DNA from 2 places in the Corallibacter sp. genome. Region 2 is predicted to be linked to the other one. Evidence: riboswitches for the same ligand, from Rfam matches in the RefSeq annotation. Region 2 holds a riboswitch; the other holds the start of a gene.
What was found. Region 2 has a riboswitch for cobalamin ahead of ACN5J3_RS10855 (acyl-CoA thioesterase). Riboswitches for the same ligand answer to the same signal wherever they lie in the genome.
Positions count from the first base shown of each region.

Region 1: it holds a riboswitch for cobalamin, as region 2 does, so the genes downstream of both, ACN5J3_RS08745 (TonB-dependent receptor plug domain-containing protein) here and ACN5J3_RS10855 (acyl-CoA thioesterase) in region 2, are expected to answer to the same signal.

Region 1 covers NZ_JBLXHI010000005.1:56,388-71,970, reverse strand. Annotated here, with positions in the region: gene ACN5J3_RS08775 (DUF4252 domain-containing protein) at 1-347, opposite strand, end outside; gene ACN5J3_RS08770 (hypothetical protein) at 350-829, opposite strand; gene ACN5J3_RS08765 (RNA polymerase sigma factor) at 816-1,325, opposite strand; gene ACN5J3_RS08760 (S41 family peptidase) at 1,461-2,891, shown strand; gene ACN5J3_RS08755 (T9SS type A sorting domain-containing protein) at 2,964-5,726, opposite strand; gene ACN5J3_RS08750 (YncE family protein) at 5,976-7,034, opposite strand; gene ACN5J3_RS08745 (TonB-dependent receptor plug domain-containing protein) at 7,038-8,870, opposite strand; cobalamin riboswitch at 8,902-9,140, opposite strand; gene ACN5J3_RS08740 (ABC transporter substrate-binding protein) at 9,193-10,353, shown strand; gene ACN5J3_RS08735 (FecCD family ABC transporter permease) at 10,378-11,382, shown strand; gene ACN5J3_RS08730 (ABC transporter ATP-binding protein) at 11,495-12,289, shown strand; gene ACN5J3_RS08725 (hypothetical protein) at 12,442-13,677, shown strand; gene ACN5J3_RS08720 (hypothetical protein) at 13,690-14,217, shown strand; gene ACN5J3_RS08715 (DUF6175 family protein) at 14,230-15,180, shown strand; gene ACN5J3_RS08710 (hypothetical protein) at 15,188-15,583, shown strand, end outside.
Region 2 covers NZ_JBLXHI010000007.1:124,654-140,236, forward strand. Annotated here, with positions in the region: gene ACN5J3_RS10800 (hypothetical protein) at 86-457, shown strand; gene ACN5J3_RS10805 (hypothetical protein) at 557-1,042, shown strand; gene ACN5J3_RS10810 (MarC family protein) at 1,164-1,778, shown strand; gene ACN5J3_RS10815 (LIC_10190 family membrane protein) at 1,787-3,454, opposite strand; gene ACN5J3_RS10820 (ABC transporter ATP-binding protein) at 3,532-4,194, opposite strand; gene ACN5J3_RS10825 (DUF5916 domain-containing protein) at 4,246-6,693, opposite strand; gene ACN5J3_RS10830 (DNA gyrase/topoisomerase IV subunit A) at 6,864-9,527, opposite strand; gene ACN5J3_RS10835 (DNA topoisomerase IV subunit B) at 9,580-11,433, opposite strand; gene ACN5J3_RS10840 (SRPBCC family protein) at 11,583-12,044, opposite strand; gene ychF (redox-regulated ATPase YchF) at 12,133-13,227, opposite strand; gene ACN5J3_RS10850 (hypothetical protein) at 13,309-13,479, opposite strand; gene ACN5J3_RS10855 (acyl-CoA thioesterase) at 13,505-13,888, opposite strand; cobalamin riboswitch at 14,064-14,248, opposite strand; gene ACN5J3_RS10860 (ligand-binding sensor domain-containing protein) at 14,403-15,479, opposite strand.

The DNA of each region.
Region 1 (15,583 bases), on a different contig from region 2:
TCTTTAACTTCCATAAGTTCTTCTAAAGAGCTTTTTTTACCTTTTACCCAATTAGAAACGTCTTCAGAGATTGCTTTATTTCCTGTAGATACTACCTTAAAACTTGTAATACTATTTACCATTTTTATATATTCTTGTGTCTCTGGATCATCGGTATTGATATCCATTTTTGCTAACATCTGGAACATTTTTGGCTTAATAGATACGTAGGTTACTTCAGGGTTTTCACTGTATTTAGAAAAAATATCCTGTGCTTGTGAGCTTAATGGAAATAATACTATTGCCATTAAAAATAATAATACATTCTTTTTCATTGTATTTGGTTTTAAATTTATTAAAGTTTTCATAGTTACTCTGTTTTAAAAATTAAACTAGCTTTTTTGTTCATTTCATTAAGGTATTCAACATTAGACACACCTTTTTGAACTTCTTCTAAATAATTGATTTTGTTTGCGCCTTTATTAAAGTTTGATGAAATTAACTCTAAAGATTTCACCACTTCGTTATAGGCTAACATTGGGTCATCATAAGTTCCTAAATCATCATCTTGAAATAATGATGAGTTAAAATAAAACCCAAATAAAAGAACAACTACAGCTGCGACAGAAATCCATTTATAATTAAATTTTAATGACTTTTTTAATGGTACGTCTTTGGTAAACTGCTCTTTTTCATTTACTAAAAAATAAGCAAACATAGGCTTGTACATCTCTAAATGTGGCGCTACAGTCTCTTGCGAAAAATAGTTTTTTAACTGCTGCTCTTCTTTTAAGGTGGTTTCACCATTTTCGTATTTTTCTAGTAATTTTTCTATATTATTTAATACCATAATTATGTGTATTAGTTAATTTTTCTCTTATTGCTTTTCTTGCTCTTGATAATGCGACTCTTACCGCTGTCTGGTTCATATCAAGCATTTTTCCTATTTCATCATAATCATACTGCTCAATATCTCGTAACTGAATAACCATTTTTTGTTGTTCTGGCAAGTCTTCAATTATTTTTGCAACCCAATTAACACTATCGTTTAACTCAACTTGCTTTTGTAACGATACATTAGAATCTGTATAGTTATTATGAACAATTTTTAGGTTTTGAGCCTGTTTTGATTTTAATTTATCTAAACAAAAATTTTTGGTCATGGTCATAGAAAAAGCTTCTACATTTTTATAACTTTCTATTTTTGTTTTGTTATTCCAAAGCTTTAGTAAAATCTCTTGAGTAGCATCTTCAGCTTCTTCTCTAGATACTAATAAGCGTTTTGCTAAACGGAAAACTTTATCTTTAAAAGGCATCACAATATTTAAAAATTCTGCCTGATTCATACTTTTGGTTTGGTTTATAAAAGCCCTTTTAAGGCTATTTACTATTACGACGAATAACTATATATTTTGTTACACAAAATTTTTATTATAAGATAAAGTAACTATTTTTATTCTGAAAATGAATTAATTATCACTATGAAAACAATTAAATTATTAGTACTTACTTCAACTCTATTATTAACGTTTACTAGCTGTTTTGAAGATATGGATGACAATCCTGCTTCTTCAATAGAGTTAAATGATTTTGTTTGGCGTGGCTTAAACGCTTACTACTTATATAAAGATGAAGTGCCTGATCTAGCAAACAATAGGTTTAATTCTGATGTTGAATACAACCTGTATTTGAATGGTTTTTATTCTCCAGAAAACCTGTTTGAAAGTTTAATTTATCAACCACAAAGCATAGATAGATTTAGTTGGATTACCAGTAATTACAATACACTAGAACAACAGTTAAACGGCACAACACTTAATAATGGTATGGAGTTTGGTTTGTTTAGGTTTAATGATACTGACACCAATGTTTATGGCTATGTAAGATATGTATTACCCGGAACTAGCGCTGAAGCAAATGGCATACAACGTGGAGATATTTTTAATGCTATAAATGGTTCTCAATTAACTGTAAACAACTGGAGTTTGTTGCTATCAGCAAATAGTTACTCCATAAATTTGGCTACCTACAATGACAATAATACACCTGAAACAAATGATGACACTGTATTACCAACAAATCAATCTATAGCACTTACAAAGGCTCCTTATACTGAAAACCCTATTTTTAAAACAGATATTTTTGAAGTCGCAGGAAAAAATGTAGGATACCTAATGTATAATGGGTTTACAGCGCCTTATGACACACAACTTAATAGTGTATTTGGTAATTTTTTAGCAAACAATGTACAAGAACTAGTTTTAGACTTTAGATATAATCCTGGAGGTTCTGTAAACTCTGCAATTCTACTATCAAGCATGATTGCTAATAATACTGGTGAAATATTTAGTACAGAAGAATGGAATAGCGATATACAAGCTTTATTAGAGCCTGAATCATTAATCAATAGGTTTACAAACAATGATGATGGTATCCCTTTAAACATTTTAAACTTAAACAGGGTTTATGTTTTAACTACAAGAGGTTCAGCTTCTGCAAGTGAGCTTGTCATAAATTGTTTAAGACCTTACTTGGATGTGGTTCAAATTGGCACAACAACAACTGGCAAATTTCAAGCATCAATTACGCTTTATGACGCTCCTGATTTTAGAAAACAAAACGCAAAACAAACGCATAGCTACGCAATGCAACCTTTGGTATTAAAATCTTTAAACTCATTAGGTGTTACAGACTATAGTCAAGGTTTAACCCCAGATATTTTACAAGCCGAAAATTACAATAACCTTGGCGTATTAGGAGATATTAACGAACCACTATTAGCCACAGCATTACAACACATTGAAGACTCTAGCAGATCTACTAACAATGCATCAAATATAGAACCTCTTAATTTTGTAGGAGACAGCAACGACCTTACTCCTTTTTCTAAAGACATGCATATAAATAAATAAAAACATTTTTAATACTAATAAAAAAAGCCGCTCATACTTGAGCGGCTTTTAATTTAATATATAATTCTAATACTAGTTCTTAATTATTCGAACAGTTTTAGTTGAATTACCAATAGATACTTTTACAAAGTAAGCACCAGTTTGCAATCCAGACATATCTAAATCATGATCAATAGCATTAGGAGCAGTACGTAATACTTCCTGACCTAACATGTTATAAACAGCCACATTTTGTATCTCTTTAACACCTCTTAAAGATAGTGTGTTATTTACTGGATTTGGGAAATAAGTAAACCCTGTTAGACCAAAATCATCAAGGCTTAATGGAGAACAACCTACAGTTGCTTCCCAACCTTCTCTAGTAACACCACTGTCAGAAGTGAAAACAAACGTTAAACAACCAGATGCATCTGTAGATGATATAGTCATACCTTGTAAGTCACCAGTACCTGAAGGCGTAGTATCATCTCTATCCCAACACCAAATAGTACCTGTAGTAGGGTTTATTGTAGGAGCAGACGTATCAGCACCATTATAAATAGTTAAGCCATCATAACAACCTGAACTACCACTATTTTCTGTACTAAAAAATGTAAACGTAACATTAACAGCATCTCCTGGTACATCAGGACAGATTGTTGTCGTAATATTCTCATCATCAGAGTAATCTGAACTAATTGCTCCTGAATCATAGAAATTATCTCCACAAGCTGGTGGTGGCGGTGGGCAAGAACTACTATAAGATCCTATTTCAAAATCACAAGTTGAATCTGAATGTTCAGCAGTTAATGTGATTGTATCACCAAAATTATAAGTTACAGGCAATGTATTAACGCCTGCTACTACAGCATGAGATGTAGTACCATCATTTACAGATACTATATCACCAGCACTTGTCACATCAACATCTATAGTAAATGTATAAGCCCCACAGTCATCAGTAACTGATGCCGTTGCTTCTGCTTGCGTGCAACTTAAATAATATCCGCATAAATCAAAAGTACCTGTTTGATCATTACCGTAATCCCAAACTCTTAAGTAATATGTCTCTCCTACTGTTAAACCAGATAATTCCCAAGGCCAACCTGAAGCAAACTCTGTACATCCTTCTTCTACTAATGCACCAACAGTACCAGAATAATAAGCTCCTGCTACAGAAGTTACTACACTATAGTTATCAGTATTTAAAGTAACCGTTGCGTTTTGAGCTACAAAAGCGTACCATAAATCACCTCTATCTGAAGCTGTACCATAACTACCACATGCTGGAGCAGCTTCACCAGAATCTGTAGTAAACGCATTTGATACGCCTGTAATAGCATTAGCTCCACAATCAGTCCCTTCATCAAGTGTTAATGTAATAGCTCCATTTGGAATATCATTAATTGGAGGGCAACCACCTACATTGTAAGTGCCTAATTCAAAATCACAAACAACATCTGTATGCACGACATCTAATGTAACTTCTGTCCCAAAAGCATATGGGCCAAAAGTCATTGTTGCTTCTACAGCTTGTGGTGTTGTACCATCTGTTATGGTTGTCGCATCACCTAAATCACTTACCGTTACATTAATAGAAAACTCTGAATTCACACAATCTTCAACTGTAACAGCTGAAGCAACTGCTGGTGCACAGTTAAGACACGTTACATCAAAATCCCATGATGTGTAACCACTTGTATCGCATTGACCAGAACCATCTGCTTGTATTTTTACTGTAATAGTATCTCCTGAAGATGTGAAAGTTAAACCTGTTAAATCTCCTGAAGCTCCATAACCATTATAAAGTTCTGTAGTTCCATCAGAATCTAAAACTATTAACTCATCCCAGGTGTTTTCTACCTCACCTGCGTTAAACTCAACATATAATGAAGAACCATCTGAACTTTGGTAAGTAAACTCTGTGTTATCACTTGCTGTATAGCAATATGTTGTATTAACTGGAGTACCGCAATTTACTAATGTTGGACACTCTGTATATTCAAAATCTCCTAAAGAGTAGTCACATGCACTATCCGTGTGAACTACATTTAATGTTACCGATGTTCCTACGGCATAAGGACCTACTGTTACAGTTCCTGCTACAACTGGAAAATCTGTAGTACCATCATTTATTACAGTACCTGCATCTCCTGCATCTGAAACCACTAAATCAATACTATATTCTGAACTGCCACAATTTGGCACTATAGTTTCACTATCTATTACTGCTGAAGTACAAGGTGGAGGAGTAAAATTAATACAAGATATACCTGCTAAAGATGTATCAGTTGAATAATTATATATTGCATTAGCACCAACTACTCTAACTCCAGCTGAAACACCATCGTTATTAATGTTTCCTGAACCAAAATCCAAATCTTGATATAAAAATGTAACTACATTGGTTGTCTCGTAAAGAATTAATTCAAAAGTAGCTCCTGATTCAGAGTTACTATAATGAGGTCTGTCATTCCACAACACTACAAGTCTTCTATTAGGTGCTGTTCCTAAAACTTCCCAAAATACTCCTCCGTAATCAGAATCAATATCATCTGAAAGAGGATAAAAACCTGGTAACGTTGGTGTTGAACCCACACCTACATCTCCCGAAGTAGCATTAAACAATACTCCCCCATTATTACCTACTCTTAAGTCAGATGATGACACGCCATCTAATTTAAAAGTAAAAGGGATTGTAATATTTGCTTCTCCATCATCTGATAGACTTAAATCTGTCCCAGTAGCACTAATATCTTCAAAAGAAGTTGAACATGTATCGTCTACCACTAACTGGGCAAAACCAGTCATTGTAATAGCAATAAACATTACAAGTAATAAAGTAATTTTTTTCATTGATTAATAGTTTAAATTGATAATAGTATTTTTTTCAATTAGCTAATTGAAGCCATCAATATATTATAATTCTTAATTTTTTGTTATAAAACAAACATAGTAATCGTTGAACAACAAATAAAATCGTTGAAAAATAACACATGCTTTAAAATATTTCTTAAAATTTAACACTTACTTAAAATATAGCGCAAAAAAACCACTCTGGATTTAGAGTGGTTTTTGTAATATATAAATCAATAAGAAGTATGATTAGTTAAAATAAACTTTTGAAGCATTAACACCTACTTCAAAAGTATTTATTAAATCTTCAGTACTTAAATCGTAAATCAATAAATCTCCTGCTGATGCAAAGTCTTTGGCATCTGTTACATATACATTACCATTATTCACAGCTAAACCATACGCATTTGCGCTTCCTAGGTCTATTATTGCGGCTGTTGGCAACGTAGTTGTTGTTTCTGACATTTCAAAAACTTCATTGTTTAATATGTAATAAATATTCCCATTATCAAAAACCATTTGACTTGGGTGTGAACCGCTAGCAAAAGTTAAGGTTTCTGAAACTGTATTTGTTGCTAAATCAATTTTAGTTATTGATGCTTGAGTTTCATCTCCAGTCCATGCAGCTTTTCCTTCACTTAACACAACAAGTTCTCCTTCACTATTAATGAACAACTCATCAGGCACATCACCTACAGTAATTGTTGTAACGGCATTGGTAGAAACATCTATAACAGAAACTATATTATTATTTCCCCAACCACCTTTGTGAGATACATAAACATTTCCGTCATGCACCAAAACACGCTCTGGTCCTTCTCCTATTGGAATGGTTGTTTCAACTGTATTTGTTGCTAAATCTATCACAGCAATAAAATCATCACTATTATCACTACCATCTCCCCAATTACTCACATAGCCTTTACCGTTTACAAAATCTATATATCTTGGAGTTTGTAAACCCGTTGTAATAACACCTTCGTTTTCAAACGTGTAACGATTAACAACATTAATAACATTAACATTATCTGAAACAATGTATGCCTCATTATTGTTAAAACCTATAGACTGTAAATAAACTCCAGGCGCTTCACCGTTAACATTTTCATAAACATTGTTTTCGATAACAGAAAAATCATTAGAAATATATGATATTGAAGCAGGACCTCCTTCTGCACTTACAATTATTCCATTTGCATAATCGCCCAATGATACAGGTGGGATAACTAAATCATCATCACTGCTACAAGACGTTGTTAATAAAGCTAGTAACAAGCTAAAAGTTAAAAATTTTAATAGGTTTTTCATAGTCTAAAAATTAAAGTTTAAATAAAAATTATAATGAATACCTGGCATAAACCTATTGGCTACGCTTTGGTAGTCTTCGTTAAAAATATTTTTGGCTTGAACTCCTAAAACATACTGCTGTTCTTTTCTAAAAGCATACTCAAATCCAACATTAGAAACCGTGTATGCGTCAATGATATATTTAGGATTATTATCTGACAATGTAAAAACGTCACCAACAAATAACGCTTGATAATAAAGTGAAACACGTTTATATTGATAATTAAACATCGTAGAAGCCTTATGTTCAGGAACATAAATAAGTTGTTTATCGGTATCTTGGTTTTTAGATATTGTATAGGTATAATTACCTCCCAATGATAGTTTATGAGACTGAAGCCTAACATTAATATCAAGCTGTGATTCCAACCCGTATGTTACTACATGGTCTGTGTTTATAGGTTGCCATAAGTTTCCCGATGGTAACCAGCGAATCATATCTGTAATATCGTTGTAAAAACCTGTTGCTTTTAAACTGATGTTTTTAAACGACAGCTCTTGACCTAATTCTACTTGATAAGACGTTTCTGGTTTTAAATCAGTGTTTCCGCTGCCTTCCCAATACAAATCATTATACGTAGGTATTCTGAAGTTTTTAGAACCATTTATTGATATTGAATAATGTTTACCTAGGTTGTATTTAAGTCCTAAACTATACAACAACGGACTTTCGTAATTATTTGTAACCTCTTGTCTTAACGTAGCTTCATATAGGAAATTTTTTAATTGTTGCTTAAATAACAAACTAAATCCTGATATGGTTCTATTTGTTTTTCCAATACTTGAACCTTCTCCTGTTGTGTGAGTCACATCAATAACACTTTGTAGAGAAGCATTATTGAATAATTTATAATCTAAACTATACTTACCTAATAAAGTTTTGGCTTCTCCAAACGTATGTAAGTCTTTTTTTATGTTAGGAAAGTACTTATATGTTTCTGTTAAGTAAGCTATTTTTAAAGTTGATGTAAATCTACCGTAGTTTCCTAACCACTCTAACATAGTTCTTGAGTTTACATCTTGATATTTGGTTGGTGTTTCTGTTGAAAATATTAGTGAAAAATGACGTTCGCCATCATATAAGTAACTATATAGTTTCAATATGTTTTTTGAATTCAATTTATAAGCAAAAATGGCAGATAAACTTTGGTTATAAAACGCTCCATTTAGGTTTTCTTTTTCACTATCTACATACTCATAATCGTTATCAGATTGTGCTCTACTTAATGCAATGTCTACACTAAACCTATTTGTTGAAAAACGAGACTTATATCCTACATCCCAAGAATTAAAACTACCATAATTTGAGTAGATTGTATTTTTAAAGCCTGTATTAAATTTAAGCTGATTATTAAGATGTATTGAACCACCTATAGCTCCACTTCCATAAAGTGCACTACCGCCGCCACTACGCACGGTTACATCATCAAAATTTCTAATATTAATCGTATTAAAATCTGTTTGTCCATTAAACTGTGAATTGATATTTACACCATTCCAAGTTACTGCCGTTTGTTGTGCTGTTGTTCCTCGAAACGACGGCGAAGACACCATTCCTAAACCATTTTCTTTAAAATAAACACCTGAATTGTAGTTGAGCAAATTAGTTAAAGATGATGTGCTTCTTGATATAACACTATCTTTAAGTACACTAACCGTTTGTGTATTAGAAAATGTTTTTAAATACACATCTGCTTTTACCACAACTTCTTCAAGCTGCTGCAAAGAATCTAGCTTTGTTTGTGACCAAATTGAGCTACTGATTAAAACTAAAATATAAAATGCAAATTGCCTCATAACCTAAAAGCCTTTTTCCCGAAAGCTTTACTGTTTAATTAAGAAAATTGGCAGGTCTCCTGACTTACATTTTGCTGTTTTACCTTCCCAGTTTACACCAGTGGTTTGAAGTACACAGCAACTCTTCTTTTTTTAAGAGTAACCCATTCTAGCTGGGTCATATGCTTACAGTTGCGGGAACAGTTCTGGACTTGAAAAATAAGACTCGCACCAGATTCCCTTTTAATCGAAATCGAAAAACAATCTCGAACCAAAATTCGATGCAAAACTAAACATTATTGTTTAATGTTTTATCAATAAGATTAAATAATATTACTTTTGAATGAAAAATTTAACCACCGTGAGAAAACTACTTACACTTGCTTTACTTATAAGTTTTATAGCTTGTAAAAACGAAAAAAAACTACCTACTGAAGTTAAACAAGACGTTGTAAAATCAGAATTTAGTTATGCCAATGGTTTTTCTATAACACATAACGAAAATTTTAAAATTTTAACCATAAACAATCCTTGGCCAAAAGCTGAAAAATCGTTTAAATATGCTTTAATTCCAAGAGAAAATCTTGCTACAATTACTTTAAATAGTGATGAATACGATGGTATTATTGCAACTCCTGTTGAAAAAATAGTCGTGACATCTACAACACATATTCCTGCTTTAGAATTGTTGGGTGTAGAAGAAACCTTGGTTGGTTTTCCTGGAACCGATTATATTTCATCTGAAAAAACCAGAGCTTTAATAAATGCTGAAAGCATTAGAGAATTAGGAAAGAATGAAGGTATCAACACCGAAGTTTTGCTAGAGTTACAACCTGAAGTTGTTGTAGGTTTTGGTATTGATGGCAATAATAAAACCTTTGAAACCATTAAAAAATCTGGTATTCCAGTCATGTACAATGGCGATTGGGTTGAAAAATCACCACTTGCAAAAGCCGAATGGATTAAATTTTTTGGAGCTCTTTACAACAAAACTGCTGAAGCTGATTCTATTTTCAACAGTATTGAAAAAGCGTATAATAATGCAAAAACATTGGCTTCAAAGGTTAAAAACACACCAACTGTTTTAAGTGGTGCGCTTCATAAAGATGTTTGGTATTTACCTAGTGGTACAAGTCCTGAAGCACAACTTTTAAAAGACGCTAACGTAAATTACCTTTGGCAAGACGTTGCTGGTGAAGGCAGTTTAGCATTAAGTTTTGAAGCTGTTTTTACCAAAGGGAAATCGGCAGATATTTGGTTAAGTCCGTCGTATTATAATTCATTAGAAGCTTTAAAAAACGCTAACGAACACTACACCGAATTTGATGCTTTTAAAAACAAAACAGTATATTCATTTGTAAATGTTACAGGAGCAACTGGTGGCGTTACCTATTATGAAGAAGGCACTGCAAGACCTGACTTGGTTTTAAAAGACATTATAAAAGTGTGTCACCCAGAATTATTACCAGAATACGAAACTCATTTTTTTAAACCTTTGAAATAATTGCCTAATCAACCTAAATACAAAATGCTGTTTACAATTCTAATTGTAACGTTATTGGTATGCTTTTTAGGCAATATCAGCCTAGGTTCGGTATCTATTCCTGTAACATCCGTATTTAAAAGTTTATTTACATCCATAGACAACGATTCTTGGCATTACATTATTCACAACTTCAGATTACCAAAAGCATTTACAGCGGTTTTAGTAGGTTCTGGATTGGGCATTTCCGGATTATTAATGCAAACCTTGTTTAGAAACCCATTGGCTGGTCCATTTGTGTTAGGTATTAGCTCTGGAGCTAGTTTAGGAGTCGCTATTATAATTCTTGGTGCAGGAATTTTTGGTGGCAGTCTTGCTACACTTTTACTTTCAAAATGGAGCGTAGTTATTGCGGCTAGTTTAGGTAGTTTTTTAGTGTTACTGTCTGTTTTGGCTGTGTCTTTAAAAGTGAGAGATACTATGGCTATTTTAATCATTGGGTTAATGTTTGGTAGCATTACTTCTGCGGTTGTCAGTGTACTCTCCTACTTTAGTTCTGCCGAACAACTACAGCAATACATTTTTTGGGGATTTGGTAGTTTAGGAAACCTATCTTGGAACGAGTTGTTTATTTTCTTCTGCATTTATCTCCTAGGATTATTTATGAGTATCATCTCAATCAAAGCTTTAAATACACTTTTATTGGGCGAAAATTACGCTAAAAGCCTTGGGTTGAACATTAATCAAAGTCGGTTTATCATTATAATTGCAACAAGTTTATTAGCTGGAACTATTACGGCTTTTGCTGGACCAATTGCTTTTATAGGATTAGCAATTCCGCATATGGTTCGTCAAGTTTTTACAACAGCCAACCACAAAGTGTTATTACCTGCTGTGTTTTTGTTTGGTGCCATAGTCATGCTTATTTGTGATAGTATTGCGCAATTGCCTACAAGCGATTACACTTTACCTATTAATGCCATAACTTCATTAATTGGTGCGCCTGTAGTGATTTGGTTATTGGTACGCAAACGTAAAATGTTGTTTTAAATGAGAAGTAAGAATCAAGATAAAAGAACCAAGACTATCATTCCGTAATTGATGCGGAATCCAAAAAAAAAAGATTCTGCGTCGTAGCGCAGAATGACAAAACAAAATATTTGTGCCAAAAACAGAATCACATACTATACTAAAAACAGAAAGTCTAACAATAGGTTACACGCAGAAAAAACGTCAAACCGTTGTTGCTGATGATGTAAACATTGCGCTACAACAAGGTGAATTGGTCGGTTTGGTTGGTGCTAATGGCATTGGAAAATCTACATTGTTACGAACACTTACTAAAGTACAACCACCAATTGATGGCTCTGTTTTTATTATTGATAAATTACTTGAAAATTCCTCACATTTAGAGCTTTCCAAAAGCTTGAGCGTGGTACTCACCGAACAACCTGCATCAAAAAACTTAACCGTTTTTGAACTTGTTGCTTTAGGCAGGCAACCTTACACCAATTGGGTTGGTAATCTTTCAGAAAACGATATCTCTATTATTGAAAAAGCGTTATTACAAACCAATATTCAACAATTAAAAGACAAAAAGTGCTTTGAGTTAAGTGATGGCCAACTACAAAAAGTCATGATTGCACGAGCATTAGCTCAAGACACACATTTAATTATTCTAGATGAACCTACAACCCATCTAGACATGTACCACAAAGCCTACATTTTAAAGCTTTTAAAAACCTTGGCAAAAGACACCAACAAAACCATTTTGTTTTCTTCTCACGAAATTGATTTAGCCATTCAACTGTGTGACAAAATGATTGTAATGACACATTCACAAGTAATTTCTGACACGCCTTGTAACTTAATTTCAAAAGGTGTTTTTAATGAATTGTTTCCAAAAGACATGATCGCTTTTGATGAGAAAACTGGCAGTTTTAGAGTGAAACAGTAATTAATTTATAAATATTTACATATTTTTTTTACATTTGGGAATTCCCTACATAAATTTTTAGCATAAGATTAGCCTTATACCACAAGGATAATATTTACACAGAGATTGAAAATCATTGTTTAAATAAAACCAACTAAAACTATTATTATCTTATGAAACAATTTATGTTACTAGCATTTGCTATTTGCTCATCCTTTATTTGTTTTTCTCAAACTGACGACACTGACACCGAAGATTTGATTTATAGAAGAAGCTCTCTATACACTCTTATGATGTCTGACATTAGTCAATCACATGGAGCAACTATTCAAAATGCATTTATCAATTATCCTATCCCAGACAAGTTTAACAATCACAATTTAGAAAAAAGAACAATCTTAAAAATTGAAAAAGATTCATTAAGCAGAAAAGAGTTTAAAGAACAAATTCAAACAGCTATAACAGACTCATTAAACACTAATTATGTTGCTAAACTAATAATTTCAAAATGGTTTAACAGGTCAGAAAAAGGAGGGTTTGATATGAACTTAATATCCGAACGCGGCAATTATAATGCTACAGATTTAGATGTTCATATAGCAAGAAATTCTGAAAGAGGAACTGCACTGCTTGCTGACGCTGGTGAAGAATTAATAAAAAACACTTTTGTTGTTATAAATAACTTTAAATATACAAACAAAGAAGAAGTTGCTAAAAAAGCTAATGGATTATTAACTGCGGTATCTAGTTTAGCATCTGCTACAGGATACGGAGATGTTAGCCTTGTAGCTGATGTTGCAGCCGAAGGTGTTGATGTTCTTGGAAAAGGATATGTTATAAAAACAGACTCTTACCTATATAGACTTGTTTGGAATGATGAAGTTGCTTCTATTTTCTATAACAATTTCTGGACAGAAGACTCAAATATTGATTTAGAAAAAGTTAAAGCTTTTGATGAGTCTGATGCTTTTGAATTAGAATACATAGGTAAAGAAACGGCTTGGGCTGATCTTCAAAGTACAAAATATACAACTAAATCTGATGATGATTTAATATCTGTTGCTACAGTAAAAGCTTCTGATGCTGTCATAGCAAAGCTTCAAAGATCCTATGAAGTATTTAGAACAAAAACACCTCTTTTAAGTGGAGATCCTTTAGCTGCAAAAATAGGATTAAAAGAAGGCATTGAAAAAGGTGATAAATATGAAGTTCTAGAACAAGTTATAAACAAAGAAGGAAAGACTGAATATAAAAGAATGGGCATAATTAAAGTTGAAAAAAAACATATTTGGGATAATAGATTTATGGCATCTGAAGAAAATCAAAACCCATCTGAATTTGAATACACAACATTTAAAGGCCCAAAAAATAAGTACTTTCAAGGCATGCTAATTAGACAAATAAACTAAAATAAATAAACTATGAAACAAAAATTAAAACACTGTATTTATCTAATAGGCTTTTTAGCTTTTAGTTTAAACACACAAGCTCAATGGAAAAAAAACAAAGCTAATGAAGACACCAAAATTTGGAGATATGATATAGAATGTCAAGGCATTGCAAAAAAAGGAGCTAAACTAATCAAAGTTTGGTCTTACTCAAAAAACCCAAAACATGCCATTTCTAGAGGTATGAAAAACGCTGTTCATGGAATTGTTTTTAAAGGAATTTCTGGCGGCGGACAAGGTTGTACAACATTAAATCCTCTAGTTTCAGATTATGAAAAAGCCCAAGAGCACGAAGCCTTTTTTGATGCCTTTTTCGCAGATGGTGGAGAATATTTAAAATATGTAACATCTGCTACTGATGGTAGTATTGCTCCTGGCGACCGCCTAAAGGTAAGTCGAAGAGAATATAAAATAGGTATCATTGTTACCGTACAAACTGATTTATTAAGAAAACGTCTTGAAAAAGAAGGTTTAGTTAGGTCTTTAACTTCTGGATTTTAAAATATTACAATAATGAAAAAACAAATCACTTTATTACTACTTTTTTTAACAACTTTAGCCTTTTCTCAAGCAAAAAAGCCAACCCTTATGGTTGTTCCTAGTGATGTTTGGTGTAATCAAAATGGCTACATGATAAATTATGACAATCAAGGGTCAAATGTTAAGGTTCCTGATTATAAAAGAGCATTTCAGGAAAATGCTGAAGTACTTCAAGTTATCAGTCAAATAAACGGACTTATGTCTGAAAGAGGTTTCCCTCTAAAAAACATGGAATCTGCCATAAAAACATTAGAATCTAATGCTGCTGAAGACAACATGAGAACATCAAAAAATTCAGGCAGCGAAATAAACGAAAGTCCTATAGATGCACTAAAAAAAGTTGCTAAAGCTGATATAATCATTCAGCTAACTTGGACGGTGAATCAAACTGGCCCAAAAAAATCTATTTCATTTAATTTACAAGGTCTAGACTCTTACACTGATAAGCAAATTGCCACTGCAACAGGAACCGGAGCGCCATCTTTTTCTGCTGAAACCGCAGTTCTTTTATCTGAAGCTGTTCTTGCTCACATGGATAACTTTACCGAAACACTGCAAACTCATTTTGATGATATGTTTGAAAACGGAAGAGAAATCATAGTGAGAATTCAAACCTGGGATGATTGGGATGGTGATTTAGAAACTGAATATGGTAACGATGGTGAAGAACTTGGATATATTATTGAAGACTGGCTTGATGTTAACACCGTTAAAGGCAGATATAATACAACAGACATGACAGAAAGCATGGCTTTATTTGAACAAGTTAGAATGCCTCTTTTTAATGATAAAGGACGTGCAATTGACGCTAGAAGATTTGTTAGAGAATTGAGTAAATATTTAAGCAGCGCTCCTTACAACATACCAAACAAATTAGTAATGAAAGGATTAGGTAGAGCTACAATAATTTTAGGAGGAAAATAAAAACATCATGAAAAAAATACTAACTATAATATTAAGTCTTATATCTTTAGCACCTTTTGCTCAAGAAAACAATTACGACATTTCACTTGGTTTACACATACCAAGTCAAGTTGAAAATATTCCATCAAGTGCTAAATCTATGCTTTCTAATAAACTAGGACAAGTCATCACTGCTAATGGAATTGGAGAAAATTCTAACTATCCAAGATTTATAATAGCTCCTAACCTTAACATCATATCAAAAGATATTCTAGGCACAGCGCCAACAAGAGTAGCTCTAAATATTGAATTAACGTTATATATAGGTGATGGAATTTCTGGCGATTTATTTGCAAGTGAGTCCTTTTCATTGAAAGGTGTTGGTCTAAATGAAAACAAAGCTTACATTCAAGCTATAAAACAA
Region 2 (15,583 bases):
CCGTTCCTGTAATTTATCAAGCTAATAAATTGTTAAAATGGTAATTATTTAAATACTGTTATATTTTATAAATTACATTTGCCTCGTGAATAATACCAAAAAACATATAGGCGCATTACTGCTTGCATTAGTATACAGTTTTACTATTGCAGCAACAAATCATGTGCCTTATGAATACGTTAAAAATGCTTCAGATTCTGTAAAAGAAGAAGCATATTCTGCGTATGTATCAAATGTAAATTATACTCATACGGTTCAAGGAGAGTTTTCTGTAGACACGCCCGAACCTTTATCGCTATTCAATACTGATAACTTTATAGCTATTCATTGTGTTGTAAATAATCAATATGATGACTTACAAGATATTAAGTATAAGCAATATGCCAATAGCGGTAAGAGTTTTTTTATACATCAAAGAAAAGCGACTCTAATCTTTCCGTTTCATTATCACTGGTAAACATTTTAATTTTTTTAGTTATACAAACCAAAATGGTTTGTGTGTAAGCTTTTATGGTAAAAGCTTTATTTACAATTAAATAATATTAAAAAACTTAAGATGAATACAGGAAGTGCCACAATAGGGGCTATAATTACTATTATATGTGTTTTACCATTTTTATTTATGTATATGAGTAAAACAAAAAAGAAAAAAACAGCATTACAAACTTTACAGCAGTTAGCTAGTAAGCATGATTGTAAAATATCGCAATATGATTTTTTAGACCACATGGTTATAGGGATTGATACGGATAAAAAGTGTTTGTTTTTTACAAAAAAGGAAAATAATGAAAACACAAATCAGTTTATAGATTTACAAACAGTATCAATGTGTTATCCTAATAAAGCATTACGAACTATTATAGTTTCAGATAAGAAAAAAAATAGTGTTATAGAACGTGTTGAATTATGTTTTGAATCTAAAACAAATAGCGTTTTACCAACAACTTTTGAGCTTTATAATGAAAAAGATGATGTGCAATTACGTACAGAAATTTTATTAAGTGATAAATGGGCTAATCTTATTAATGCGCAATTAGCTTAAAACATATAAATGTTTGAGATTTTTTGACTTATTTAAAAGTTAAATACAAATAACGGTTTAGACATTTGTTTAAACCGTTATTTTATGTATTTTGTTTTTTAAGTTTACAAGCATGTATTATATGAATGATATACTCACAACGTTACTTTTTCTAATTGCAGTTATAGATCCTTTAGGTTCTGTTCCAGTTTATTTAGAAGCAACAAAGCAATTCGATATAAAACATAGAAGACGTGTAGCTATAAGAGCTTCTGGTATTGCTTTTATTATACTTTTGTCTTTCATTATAATAGGTCAAATTATTTTAGAGGGAATGAATGTTTCTCTTGATGCTTTTCAAATTTCTGGTGGAGTAATTCTATTTTTATTTGCGCTAACTATGATTTTTGGTGAAGGCAAACCTACAACTGAAAAAGACCTCATAAAAGATTATAAACACGTAACTATTTTTCCTGTTGCTATTCCTTCTATTGCTTCACCTGGAGCTATTATGGCTGTTGTGTTAATGACAGATAATCATATATATAGTATACAACAACAAGCTTTTACAACACTTATGGTGTTTGTAGTTATATTAATTACTTGTTTCTTATTGCTTATGGCAAACAAAGTAAAAGAACGTGTCGGAGAATACGGTATTACAGTAATAAGTAAAGTAATGGGACTTATTTTGGCAGCTTATGCCGTGCAAAGTATTTTAAGTGGTTTAAAAGACTTTTTTGTGGTTCTAAAATAAATGCGTCTTTATTGTTTTGTTGATTTTAAAATATAACCATCTTTCAGATTTGAACTTTTCTGTTCAGGTAAAACATTATAATACGTTTTAAAATAATCTAACTGTTGCTCATTTAATGCGGGAATAGGTGTGTTGCCAGTTCCCCAAAAAAAGTCGATACCAACAGGAATATTTAGTGTAGCGTTATTTGTTGTTATAGTTTTATATTCTAAAGGATACTTGCTATTACTATAAGGTTCTATAATGTTTTTTAAGTGAAATGAGGAAGTTTTGGTTTTTCCAGGTAAAGAAGGAATAAAAATAAAGCCAAAGCATAGTAAAATAGAGCATATTAGCATAAATTTTATTACAAATTTCTTCCAAAATACTCTAGACAATACTAATAAAACCAATACAATAAAAAATGGTAAGTAAAAACGAAACTGTGGCGATGTATAAAAAAGTAAAACCAATTGTATTATAGTAACTCCATATATAATTCTAAAGGTTTTATGCTTTAAAAAGAAAGCAAAGACCAACAATAAAACTACCATGCACTTATTTATGTAACCATCAATCCCAGTATAATTTATCCAGTATTTTAATAGCTCAACAATCGAGCTCGTTTCGTATACTGTTGTTGAAATACCATATCCATAAGCATTACCATAAGAAGAAAAATAGCTTGATATGTTTTTAGGAAGGCTCCAAGAAGTTTTAAAAGTATCAAAATCAAAAAGTGGATATAATGCATTTCCTGTAATAATAATGTTTTTTGTAATCATTAATAGCAATACAGTTGTGTAAATACTTCCTATGATAATAGAATGTTTTTTATTGGCTTTATGATGCTTTATAAAAAGAACAAAAGGAAAAATAAGACAAACAATAGCAGTAACTTTTATAAAAATTAAAAAAGCAGTAAGAATAACGACCGATAGTAACTCATCTTTAGAACATGCTTTATAATTGGTAATAAACTTAAAAACGACTATTGCTAACAAAATAATTACTGCAAGGTCAGGAGATGGACTGCTTATAAAAGGAAATAAAAAGCAGTTAAAAACAGGAAGTAACCCTAAATATAGTAATGTTTTGTTACGATTATGACTTTTTATAAATTTTTGTAATGCTACTATAGCGAAAACATTACCTAAAAGGAGGCATAACCCGCTTATGTCATTAAAATTGGGATAAATAAAACTAAAGCTAAAAGCACTTTGAAGAATATGCCATCCAGAAGTTTGACCTAAAAACAAATGCAGGTTTGTTAAACCTTTTACAAAGCCAAATTCATTAAGCCATAAAATGGTTTGTATATAATATGATTCATTATCTGGTAAAGTAGGAGCAGAAGCACATTGAGCTAAAATAAGTATAGAAACACCTATTAATATTAGTTTAAAGAAACTATCTAGTTTTACGATGTCTTCTTTAAATCGTAAAAAATGGCTCAAGCATTCTTTTCTATTTAGGTAAAAAAGAAAAGCTGTTGATAAAGAAAGAACTATACAAAAAATAGCATTTAAGCCAGAAAAAATAGCCCAAATACTAGCAAATATTGTAATACTAAAAAAACCGTGAAATATTGTTGTTAGGTCATCCGTTTTTGTAATTCCTAAATACTTGTTAAGGCTAATGCCAGCAATAGATGCCAAGATTATAATGTAAATCCAAGACAGTAATATTAAAAGCATTATTCAGGATATAAGTATTGTTCTTTACTAATTTAATAAATTAGATTTTAGTAAACTTTAGATAGGAAGGTATTTACTTAAACCACCATTTTTCCATCTACCATAGTAAGTTTTCTATCAGCCATGTCAGCAAGTTCTTCGTTATGAGTTACAATCACAAAAGTTTGTCCAAACTCATCACGTAGTTTAAAAAACAAGTTATGTAAATTCTCTGCAGATTCACTATCTAAATTTCCAGAAGGTTCATCAGCAAAAATCAATTCAGGGTTATTTACTAAAGCTCTCGCAACAGCAACACGTTGTTGTTCACCTCCCGATAATTCGTTGGGTTTGTGATTATACCTATGACTTAATCCTAAAAAATCTAATAACTCTTTAGCGCGTTTTTCAGCTTCAGATTTTGAAGTTTTTTTAATAAAAGCAGGTATGCAAACATTTTCAAGAGCAGTAAACTCTGGTAGTAGCTGATGAAACTGAAAAATAAAACCAATATGCTCGTTTCTAAATTTAGCTAAAGCCTTATCATTAAGTTGGCTTATGTTGGTGTCATTTATAGAAAGTTCACTATCACTATTTGTTGAAATTCTATCTAATGTGCCTAATATTTGTAATAAGGTGGTTTTACCAGCTCCAGAGGCACCAACTATAGATACAATTTCTCCTTTGCGTATCTCTAGATTCACACCTTTTAAAACGTGTAAATCACCATAATATTTATGAATGTTATTTGCTTTTATCATACATCAAAAATGAAGCAACAATTTACAGTTTTAAGATGTTCTGTACAATGATTAGCTATTATTCTTGCTAAATATATTTTTAACATTATTATAGTCAATAAAATAAACAACTTTTAAAGAAAATGTATGTTTAATGTTTTGGTTGAATAAATCCTCCAAGCTATTAAAGTAATCTTTACTAGATTCAGAAGAATTGTTAAACAATTGATTTCTATAAAGCGCTGTTAACTGACTTCCTGGTGCAAATTGCCAAGAGTACCCAAAATCTAAATTCCATGTGTTAAAGTTTACATCAGGATTTGAAGTATCAGTTTTTGTGTAGCCAGACTCTTGGGTTAATCTACCATTGTTTTGTAGTTCATACAGGTCATTTTCATAGGTAACAGTACTCCAATAGTTTCTAAATGTTAGTGTTAAGCCATGATAAGAGTTGAAATTATAGCTTCCGGACAGACTATTTTCTATAGTAGTTTGGTCTCTTTGTCCATACAAGATAACATCATCAGGAACAGCGCCACCATAACTATTGTGAATATAACCACGCTCTTTTTCTTCTAAATCATAATCAAAGCTATAAACAACAAGAAATTTCTCATTAAATTTAATTCGCGGACTTAAACCATACCAGTAACTTGTGTAGTCTCTACCTGGTTCAAATAGTGTTTCGTAACCTATATTAGCATCTATAGCAAAGGTGTAATTATAATTTGATGAAATCCATGCAGATGTACTTAACCAGTCTTCAGATATAAAATACCTACCGTCAACTCTAGGACCAAAAAAATCTAGTTGTTTTCCAGGCTGAAGATTAATGTTGGCACCAAATCCGTGAAGTTTTTTTGTTGTAGCATTAAATTCAACGCCTACATTTTTTCCTGCATAAACATTGGGTTTGTATCTCATATTATAATTTCCGTAAATACCAACATACATGTTGTTAAACAATTTTGTTGGTTCAAAAATTCTATAAGAAGCATCAGCAGAAAAGTTACTGTAATTATTCTGAAAAATTATTCCCATATCATTGATATCATAATTTTCATCAGCAAAGCTATGTCCTACAGAGTAGCGGTAATTTCCACCTATTTTTCCTATATAAAATTGAGAACTATAACCAGTAAGTGTTCCTGTATCTATATTTAAGGAACTCATTTTTCCGGAAGCTTCTAAACCATACGTGTTACTTTTGTTATTCAGGTTTAAAAGTAATCCGGTAACATTAGCATCTCTAAAATGGCCATTTCTGGTTACGTTAGTATTAATAAGGCTTACAGAGGAGTTTTTATTGAATTGCTGATCTACAACAAGAATATTGTAATTAGATAATGGCTCAACAACTTCTTTTCTAACAAGCCCAGTTAAAGTATCTCTAACTGTAGCTGAAGTTTTCTCGGTAATTGCATTAAAAATACCAATACCTAATCCTTTTTTAGTTCGGCCAGAAATTTTAATAGCATTAAGCATGCTTACTGTTTCAGGAAATTCATCAACCACTTCATTGTCATTTCTAGAAACACTTCCGGTAGGAGCGCTACCTATACGTCTAGAATAAAAGAGATTTCCTTTTGTAAATAAATCAACTCCTTCTGTAAAAAATTGTCGCTGCTCTGCAAATTGTTGCTCAAAAGGACCTAGATTTAATTGAACATCATCAAAACCAGCTTGACTAAAATCTGGTATTAATGTCGCATCTAGGGTGAAGTTTTCACTGATACCATATTTTATATCTAAACCTATATTATAACTGTCTTCTGTAACATCATCTTGTGTCTCAACAATAGCCGATGCAAAAGGGTAAAAGCTTAATCTAGTGGGCGGTTCTATATTTTTTAAACCACGAAGTTCTCCGTGATAAAGCCCAATATTACCTTTTGTAGGATCTAAAGGATTCCAGGTATATTGAGAGCGTTTTGATCTAAAATGGCGGTGAAACTGTAAGCCCCAAGTCTGAACGTCTTGGTTAGAAAATCGTAGCGTAGAATAGGGGATTTTTGCTTCAATAATCCAGCCGTCTTCAACAATTTTTACCGCACTAACCCAAACAGCATTCCAGCCAAAATCTTCTCCTATACTAGGCGATGCAATAGCATCAGCTTGATTTCCTGACGGGAATAAAAAGAATTCTGTATCGTTTTGTGCATCATTATTAGGATTGATAATAATGCCAAAAAAATCTTGTTGCCCAAAATTATCACGACTATTAAATTGTTTCATTATTTCTTCGGGCTTATCATATAAATATGCCGAGAAATATATAGCTTCATTATCATAAGTAGCTTTTACAATAGTTTTTTGGTAGTCGTTTTCTGCTGTACCAACTTCTGGTTTAAATTGTGTAAAATCTTTGGCTTCATTGGCATTTTGCCATACAGCATCATCTAGAACACCATCTATTTTAGGTGGTGTGTTTGTACGTGAGATTTGTAACACTTTTTTGTCTTGAGCAGTAAGTTGGGTTACACACAAGAGTACTAGTGCTAATGATAAAATACGGAACATGTATTAGTTTAGTTTTTTTGATTGATACTATAAAGACACTGAAATTATAGAAGTGTTACAGTAAACCATTACAAAACTAATAGGGGTTCTTGCTTTAGAGTCTTAAGTAAACGTTAAAAAAAGAAATAAACACTAACAACATGCTTGTTGTTAGTGTTTTATGTTTTGTTTTAAAAGAGTTTTGTTTGACCTTCTCCATCATTTGAAGATTGCGTAGAGTCTTCATCTTTAGAGTTGCTTTCGGTTTCGTTTTTTGCGCCATTTACATCATCATTATCAACAGTTGTTTCGTCAATAACCTCAATATCTTGAGCAGGCGTGTCTTCTGGTGCTTCGTAAGGTAGTGAATCCAGTAAGTTTATTTGGTTAATCTTATCTTTTGTCAATTGATTACCTAAAGCAGAAATTCCTTTTATGGCAATAAACTCTTCTAGGTTTACTTCCATATTATCTTTACGGTCTTTACCACGTTCTTTAGTAAACTCAACTTCGGCCATTGGTCTCCAGTCTGTAGATACTATTTCTAGTTGCGAATCAGGATGATCAGATATAAAACTTTCTTCTTTGCCTTCATTTTCAATAAGAAAACGCTTTACGTAGTATAGCTCTTTTTCGCCATTGTAATATATGGCTGAAATAGGTTTTTTAGGAATCCACTTTTCCATAACAATCATATCATCATCAAAATGAGTTGTTAACTCTGGAATAATGGTTTTTATAATTCCGGATTGTTTTATAATAAGAATTCTGTCTTCTCCTCTAAACTCTCCAACTAGCTCGCCACGACCATCAACATTAAGTCTCTGAACGGTGTCGTCAAACCATATTTTACGAGGTTTTAACGTAGAAACACCTTTCTCTTTAAGTTCTATTTTTTTAACAGCATACTTGGTTACTAGGTTTCCTTTTGATGCACGTCCTTTTATTAGGATATCGGCAAAATCAATATCCCATTTTAGTTTTTTTATGCTTCCCACTTGACGTAGAAGTACGCTTACAACTTCAGCCTCACCATTTGGATTTGCAGAGAAGTACCAAAGCATAGAGTTTTTATTACCATTGGTAAGGTCGTATTCTTTATCACGAGTTATAGAGGTAACAGCAAAACGTTTTACATACGTAGGACCGCTTTTTCCGTCGCGATAAATCATGTTGTAAATAGTACGCTTATCTTTTTTCTTGAATACAGCAACATGAATAATGTCTTTACCTATAAAGGTTTTGGTATCAACTTTAGTCACCATCATTTTACCTTCTTTGGTAAACACTATGATGTCGTCTATATCGCTACAATCACAAATGTATTCATCACGGCGTAATGACGTTCCTATAAAGCCTTCGGCACGATTTACATAGAGTTTGGTGTTTCTTATTACAACCTTTGTAACATCAACATCGTCAAAAATGCGTATTTCAGTTTTACGCTCTTTGCCTTCGCCATAATCTTTTTTAAGGCGCTCAAAATATGCTATAGCATATTCTATAAGGTTTGCTAAATGATGTTTTATTTCTGCAATTTGATCTTCTAATGCATCAATTTTTTGTTGCGCCTTGTCTATATCAAATTTTGATATACGCTTAATTCGTATTTCTGTTAATCTTACAATATCGTCTTCAGTAACAGGACGTTTTAAATGAGTTATGTGAGGTTGTAAACCTTTGTCAATAGCTTTTATAACGCCTTCCCAAGTTTCTTCTTCTTCAATATCGCGATAAATTCTATTTTCAATAAATATACGTTCTAGAGAGGCAAAATGCCATTGCTCTTCAAACTCTCCAAGTTTTATTTCTAATTCACTTTTTAATAACTGAACAGTATTGTCAGTAGAGCGGCGTAGCATTTCTGATACACCTATAAAAAGAGGTTTGTTGTCTTCAATAACACAGCCTAATGGTGATATTGATATTTCACAGTTTGTAAAAGCATAAAGTGCATCTATGGTTTTGTCTGGAGAGATACCAGACGGTAGATGTACTAATATTTCAACATCGGCCGCGGTATTATCTTCTATCTTTTTAATTTTTATTTTGCCTTTATCATTGGCTTTTAAGATAGAATCTATTAATGATGATGTGTTTGTGCTGTATGGTATTTCTGTGATAACAAGAGTGTTCTTGTCTAGTTGCGATATTTTTGCACGTACACGTACTTTTCCGCCTCGTAAACCATCTTTATAATCTGTAAAATCAGCAATTCCAGCAGTAGGAAAATCTGGGTAAATTGTAAAACGTTTTCCTTTTAAGTGTTTTACAGAGGCATCAATAAGTTCTATAAAGTTGTGAGGTAATATTTTTGTTGATAAACCTACAGCAATTCCTTCGCCACCTTGTGCTAATAGCAACGGAAACATAACAGGAAGATTGATAGGCTCTTTACGGCGCCCATCATATGATGCTTGCCATTCTGTTATCTTTGGGTTGTAAACAACGTCTAAAGCAAATTTTGACAAACGTGCTTCTATATAACGTGATGCAGCAGCGCTATCTCCTGTTAGGATGTTTCCCCAGTTTCCTTGGGTATCAATTAGCAAATCTTTTTGGCCTATTTGTACCATAGCATCTGCAATACTTGCATCTCCGTGCGGATGATATTGCATGGTATGACCAACAATATTAGCTACTTTGTTGTAACGCCCATCGTCTAGGTCTTTCATTGAGTGCATAATGCGTCGCTGTACAGGCTTAAAACCATCTTCTATAGCAGGTACTGCACGTTCTAGAATTACATATGAGGCGTAATCTAAAAACCAATCCTTATACATTCCTGTAACCTTGGTTATGGTTTCATGATTTTCCTCATTTTCATTCATCAAATCATTGTTTTCTTCACTCATTGATTTAGGCTATTTGTTTTTGTTTCTATTTAAATTCCGCTTTGTAGGTTTGTTATTCTTCAACAATATCCATTTCAACTTTTAGGTTGTCTATGATAAATTCTTGCCTTGTTGGTGTGTTTTTTCCCATGTAGAATGATAACAATTCTTCTATAGACATATCTTTATCTAGCATAACAGGGTCTAAACGAATGTCTTCTCCTATGAAGTGAACAAATTCATCAGGAGAAATCTCACCAAGACCTTTAAATCGGGTTATCTCCGGTTTCGGTTTTAATTCTTCAATAGCATTTCGTCGTTCTTCTTCAGAGTAGCAGTATATAGTTTTCTTTTTATTACGTACTCTAAATAGTGGTGTTTGTAAAATATACAAATGACCTTCTTTTATTACTTCAGGAAAAAACTGTAAAAAGAAAGTAATAAGTAAAAGCCTAATGTGCATACCATCTACATCGGCATCGGTTGCTATTACAATGTTGTTATATCGTAAATCTTCTAGTGATTCTTCTATGTTTAAAGCGGCTTGTAGTAAATTGAACTCTTCGTTTTCGTAAACAATTTTTTTACTTAAGCCATAGCAGTTTAAAGGTTTTCCTTTTAAGCTAAAAACAGCTTGTGTATTTACATCTCTAGACTTTGTAATACTACCAGATGCAGAATCTCCCTCGGTTATAAATAGGGTTGTTTCAAGGTTGCGCTCATTTTTTGTGTCACCAAAATGAATACGACAATCGCGTAACTTTTTATTGTGAAGACTTGCTTTTTTTGCACGGTCTTTAGCTAATTTTCTTATGCCTGATAACTCTTTTCTTTCACGCTCTGCTTGTAGTATTTTACGTTGAATACTTTCAGCTGCATTAGGGTTTTTATGTAAGTAGTTATCAAGATAGGTTTTTATAAAGTCGTTTACATAAGTTCTTACCGTAGGTAAATCACCACCCATATCTGTAGAGCCTAACTTTGTTTTGGTTTGACTTTCAAAAACAGGTTCCATAACTTTTATAGAAATGGCTGATACTACAGATTTTCTTATATCTGAAGCATCATAGTTTTTACCGTAAAACTCACGTAGTGTTTTTACCAAGGCTTCTCTAAAAGCAGCTAAATGTGTTCCTCCTTGAGTTGTGTTTTGTCCGTTTACAAACGAGTGGTATTGCTCGCTGTATTGGGTTTTACTATGTGTTAAGGCAACTTCTATATCATCGCCTTTTAAGTGAATAATAGGGTAGGCAAGATCTGAATCGTTTATGTTTTCTGCTAGTAAATCTTTTAATCCGTTTTCGCTGTAATATTTTTCTCCGTTAAAAACAATGGTTAAACCTGGGTTTAGGTATACATAGTTTTTAAGCATTTTTTCTACATACTCATTGCGGTATTTGTAGTTTTTAAAAATAGTTTCGTCAGGAACAAAAGATACTTTAGTTCCTTTTCTACGTGATGTTTCGTCTAGCTGTTCTTGGTTGGTAAGATTCCCTTTTTCAAATTCAGCTGAAGCAGATTTTCCATCTCTGGTAGATTCAACTCTAAAATAGTTTGATAAGGCATTAACGGCTTTGGTACCAACACCATTTAGTCCAACCGATTTTTTAAAGGCGCGCGAATCATACTTACCACCAGTATTCATTTTTGATACCACATCAACCACTTTGCCTAATGGAATACCACGACCATAATCACGCACAATAACTTTATTACCCTGAATAGAGATTTCAATGGTTTTTCCAGCGCCCATAACATACTCGTCTATAGAGTTGTCTAAAACTTCTTTTAGCAGTATGTATATACCGTCGTCTGGAGAAGAACCATCACCAAGTTTCCCAATATACATTCCTGGACGCATACGGATATGTTCTTTCCAATCGAGTGAGCGTATATTATCTTCGGTGTAATTAGATTGTTCAGACATAAAATGGTGTGATTTGTTGGATATGTTGCTAATATACTATATCGGTTTAAAAAATGAAACCCCATTTATGTAAAGTAATTAACAATAAAATGCCTTATGTTGTTGAGAACATTAGGCTGTAATATAGCTGTTTGCTGGTAATGGTGAAATTAATTTTCAGAACAGTTTTCTATAGCCATTTTCAAAAATAAAATCCTGTCTATCAGAAGCTTTTTTACATAATTTTTTAAAAAAAGCTTGTTTAAAACCTTGCCTAAAAAACCAAAAGGTAATTCAAAGTCTAAAACATTTACTAATACTGTTTTTTCTTTTAAGGTTGAAAAATGAAATTCGTTTTTAAAACGCTTAAATACACCCATTTCCATTTCTTCAGTAAACAGAATTGGCTTTTCAAATTCAGAAATCTTTAGGGTAAGATGTTGTACAATGCCAAAGTGCTTTTCTTCCCAGCTTACCCATTCATTTAATTCTAAAAGTCCAGAAGTTTCTCCAGAAACGGCCTTTAAAGAAGCTCTTTTTAGTGACTGCTCGTGTATGGAGATGTCTCTTGCTAAATCAAAGCATAGCTTTTGATCTGCGTTTATATGAGTTTCTATTTTTATTAAGGGCATATATGTGTTAAGCTAATGAAAGAAACCTGACACTTTCATTATGTTCATGAGCTTTATTTATAAAAAAATATGTTCTGATAAAAAAAAATTATACATTGAATAAAAAGTGCATAACATCACCGTCTTTTACAATGTAGTTTTTTCCTTCAACACGCATTTTTCCAGCTTCTTTTACTTTGGCTTCGCTGCCATAGGTTACATAATCGTCATAACCTATAACTTCAGCACGAATAAAGCCTTTTTCAAAATCGGTATGAATAACGCCTGCTGCTTGTGGCGCAGTAGCACCAATACCTACAGTCCAAGCACGCACTTCTTTTACACCAGCAGTAAAGTAAGTTTGTTGGTTTAATAATTTATAAGCAGAACGTATAAGTTTTGATGAGCCTGGTTCGTCTAGTCCTATGTCAGATAAAAACATTTGGCGTTCTTCGTAATCGTCTAACTCGTTTATATCAGCTTCGGTACCTACAGCTAGCACTAAAACTTCAGCATTTTCGTCTTTTACAGCCTCACGTACTTGTTCTACATAACTATTTCCAGATACGGCAGCACTTTCGTCTACATTACAAACATACATTACAGGCTTGTCTGTTATAAATTGAGATGGTTTTACAAAATCATCATAATCATCTTCGCTAAACTCTAATGCTCTTACTGATGTTCCTGCTTCTAATCCTGCTTTTATCTGTAATAATATAGCTTCTTCTTTTTGTGCATCTTTATTTCCAGTTTTTGCCGCACGTTTTACTTTATCCAACTTTTTCTCAACAGTTTCAAGGTCTTTAAGTTGAAGTTCCATATCTATGGTTTCCTTGTCGCGTAACGGATTTATATTGCCATCTACATGTACAATATTATCGTTGTCAAAGCATCTTAAAACATGTAAAATAGCATCGGTTTCACGAATATTAGCCAAAAATTGGTTTCCTAATCCTTCACCTTTACTAGCACCTTTTACAAGTCCAGCAATATCTACAATCTCTACAGTAGCAGGAATAACACGTTCAGGATTTACAAGGCTTTCTAATTTTTGAAGTCTTGGGTCTGGTACGTTTACGACACCTATATTAGGCTCTATGGTACAAAACGGAAAGTTTGCACTTTGCGCCTTGGCATTAGATAGACAATTAAATAAGGTTGATTTTCCTACGTTTGGTAATCCTACAATTCCTGCTTTCATGTAAATTATTTTAAGGTTGCAAATATAATTATAGTTCCCTTTTGTGGAAACAAAAATGTGTAAATAATAATACCATGAGTATTAAGTGTTAACTAGAGTAGTAGGTGTAGAGTTTGTAGTTTCTTGTTTCGTGTTATTTTTTAGAGTAAATATGGCTGTTTTTTTAAAGTAATACACTCTAAAAAGCGCATAGTTCCAGGTTAAAAGCCAAGCGTAGCGACCTATTAATAGCTTTTTTTTAATAGAATGCATGAACACATTATTATACTGTCTTCTTTTATTCAATTTTAATAGGTTTCTTGTCTTCGTTAATTGCTACAAATGTAAATTCACCTGAAACAGCTTTTTCTCTAAAGTTTGTATACATTTCCTCAACAAAAATATCTACTCTTACTTTTAAACTTGTGTTTCCAACGTGAGTAACATATCCGTAAAGCTCAACAATCGTGCCTGCTGGAATTGGTTTTTTAAAATCAATTTTATCACTACTAACAGTAACCATTTGTTGTCTGCTAAACCTTGTTGCTGTTATAAACGCGGTTTCATCCATAAGTTGCATTGCTGTACCACCAAAAAGCGTATCATAATGGTTTGTGGTATTTGGGAAAACGGCTTTAAATATTCTTGTTTCTGATTTTTTTATTTTTTCTTCAGTTGTCATTTTTTAACTTTTAAACATTATTAAATTATTTAAAAGTTCGTTTGCTAAACTTTGTAATGCAAACAAGAAAGAATTTACGAAAGGGCATGCATACATTTTCAGAAGAGGGCATAATTATCCCATGGTTTTATATGTAAAATGTATCTAACCTGACTTATACTTCAATCCACGAAAGCATTGTCAATTCGGAATAGGCAGGTCTCCTGACTTGTAACGGTTTTTATCGCTCTTCCCGCTTTTGGCAGTGAGCATAATTTGATAAAACCTATGTATGTTACTTACAGTTGCGGGACAGTTCTGGATTTTCACCAAATTCCCTATTAATTTACCTTAAGTAAAACCTTTTCCGGTTGATAAAGTATTTTAAAAGAACTTTTCGGTTGTAAATTTACGAGTTTTTGTTTTCTCTGATGCTATACAACAGCCTCAAATAATCATTAGTTACCAGATTAATAAAGTAGGCGAGAGCAGAGTCATTACTTATAACTATTGTTGGCGGTAGTTATTTTAGTTTTTAAAACTTTTTGTTAAATGACTTTCCGTTAAATATATAAACTTGACCATCTGCCATACCAAAAAGTAAATTATTATCATTGTCTTTATAAATAGTCCAAATCATTGGTTTCAATAATTTATCATTGATAGTATAATTTGTCAAAGTTTTACCGTTATATTTCCATGCTCCTGAATCTCTATCTCCAAACCAAATATTCTCTTCTGAATCTTCTTCAATGGTAAAAACGGATTGTAATCCTGTGTTTTTAGCAAATTGTCCAGTTCTGGTATTTTCGTTAAACTCATTTTTTGGAATTAATTTTCCTTGTTCCTCCGAAAAATGTATTGTTGAATCTCCACTTTTAAGGATTACACCAATTCCATTGTTTCCTATCCAAATGCGCCCTTTTGAATCGGCTAATATGCTTCGTATATGGATTTGCTCATGATCTTCGAGATTTAATTTTTCATGTCCAAAAAAATCTACTACTTTACCATCATAGCTATATAATGCTGAATAAGTTGCAATCCAAACGCGTTCTTCTTTATCTGTTGATATACCTGTTACACCAAATGAATTATTGGGGTCAATATGTTTGGGCTTTGGAAAGATTAGGTAATTCATATTCATTCCGTCAAAACGATTTATTCCATCTTCTTCTCCTGCATAAAACCATAAGTTACCTGTAGTAGCATTCCAGTCTGATTTTAGAGCATTAAACTCGGTTGAATAGCTCATTAGTTTATTTCCATTATAGCTATTGACACCTCTAGCTGTTGCAATCCAAATTATTCCGTTTTTATCTTCTTGAATTGAACGAATTTGATTGTCTATTAAACCGTCATTAGTTGTAAGGTATTTAAATGTTTTTCCATCAAAATAGCATACTCCTTCATTATGACTTCCAAGCCAATAAATGCCTTTACTATCTTGAAAAATTGCACGTACGCCTGAAGTAAATTTTAAGGTGTCGGTTTGCAAGGTGTTTACCAATTCTGGCTTAATTACTTCAGTTTTGAGTGGTTTGTTATCTATGCAAGAAAAGTTTAATGTCAATATGAGTATTAGGTAAATTAATTCTTTTTTTCTGTTCATTTTGGTTTTTAATAAATGACACACAGGGGTTTGCATATGGTTTGTTACGTGTTTAAGCACTAAAGTTACCAATTAAAAACCGAATAGACACGAGCACGAAGTGC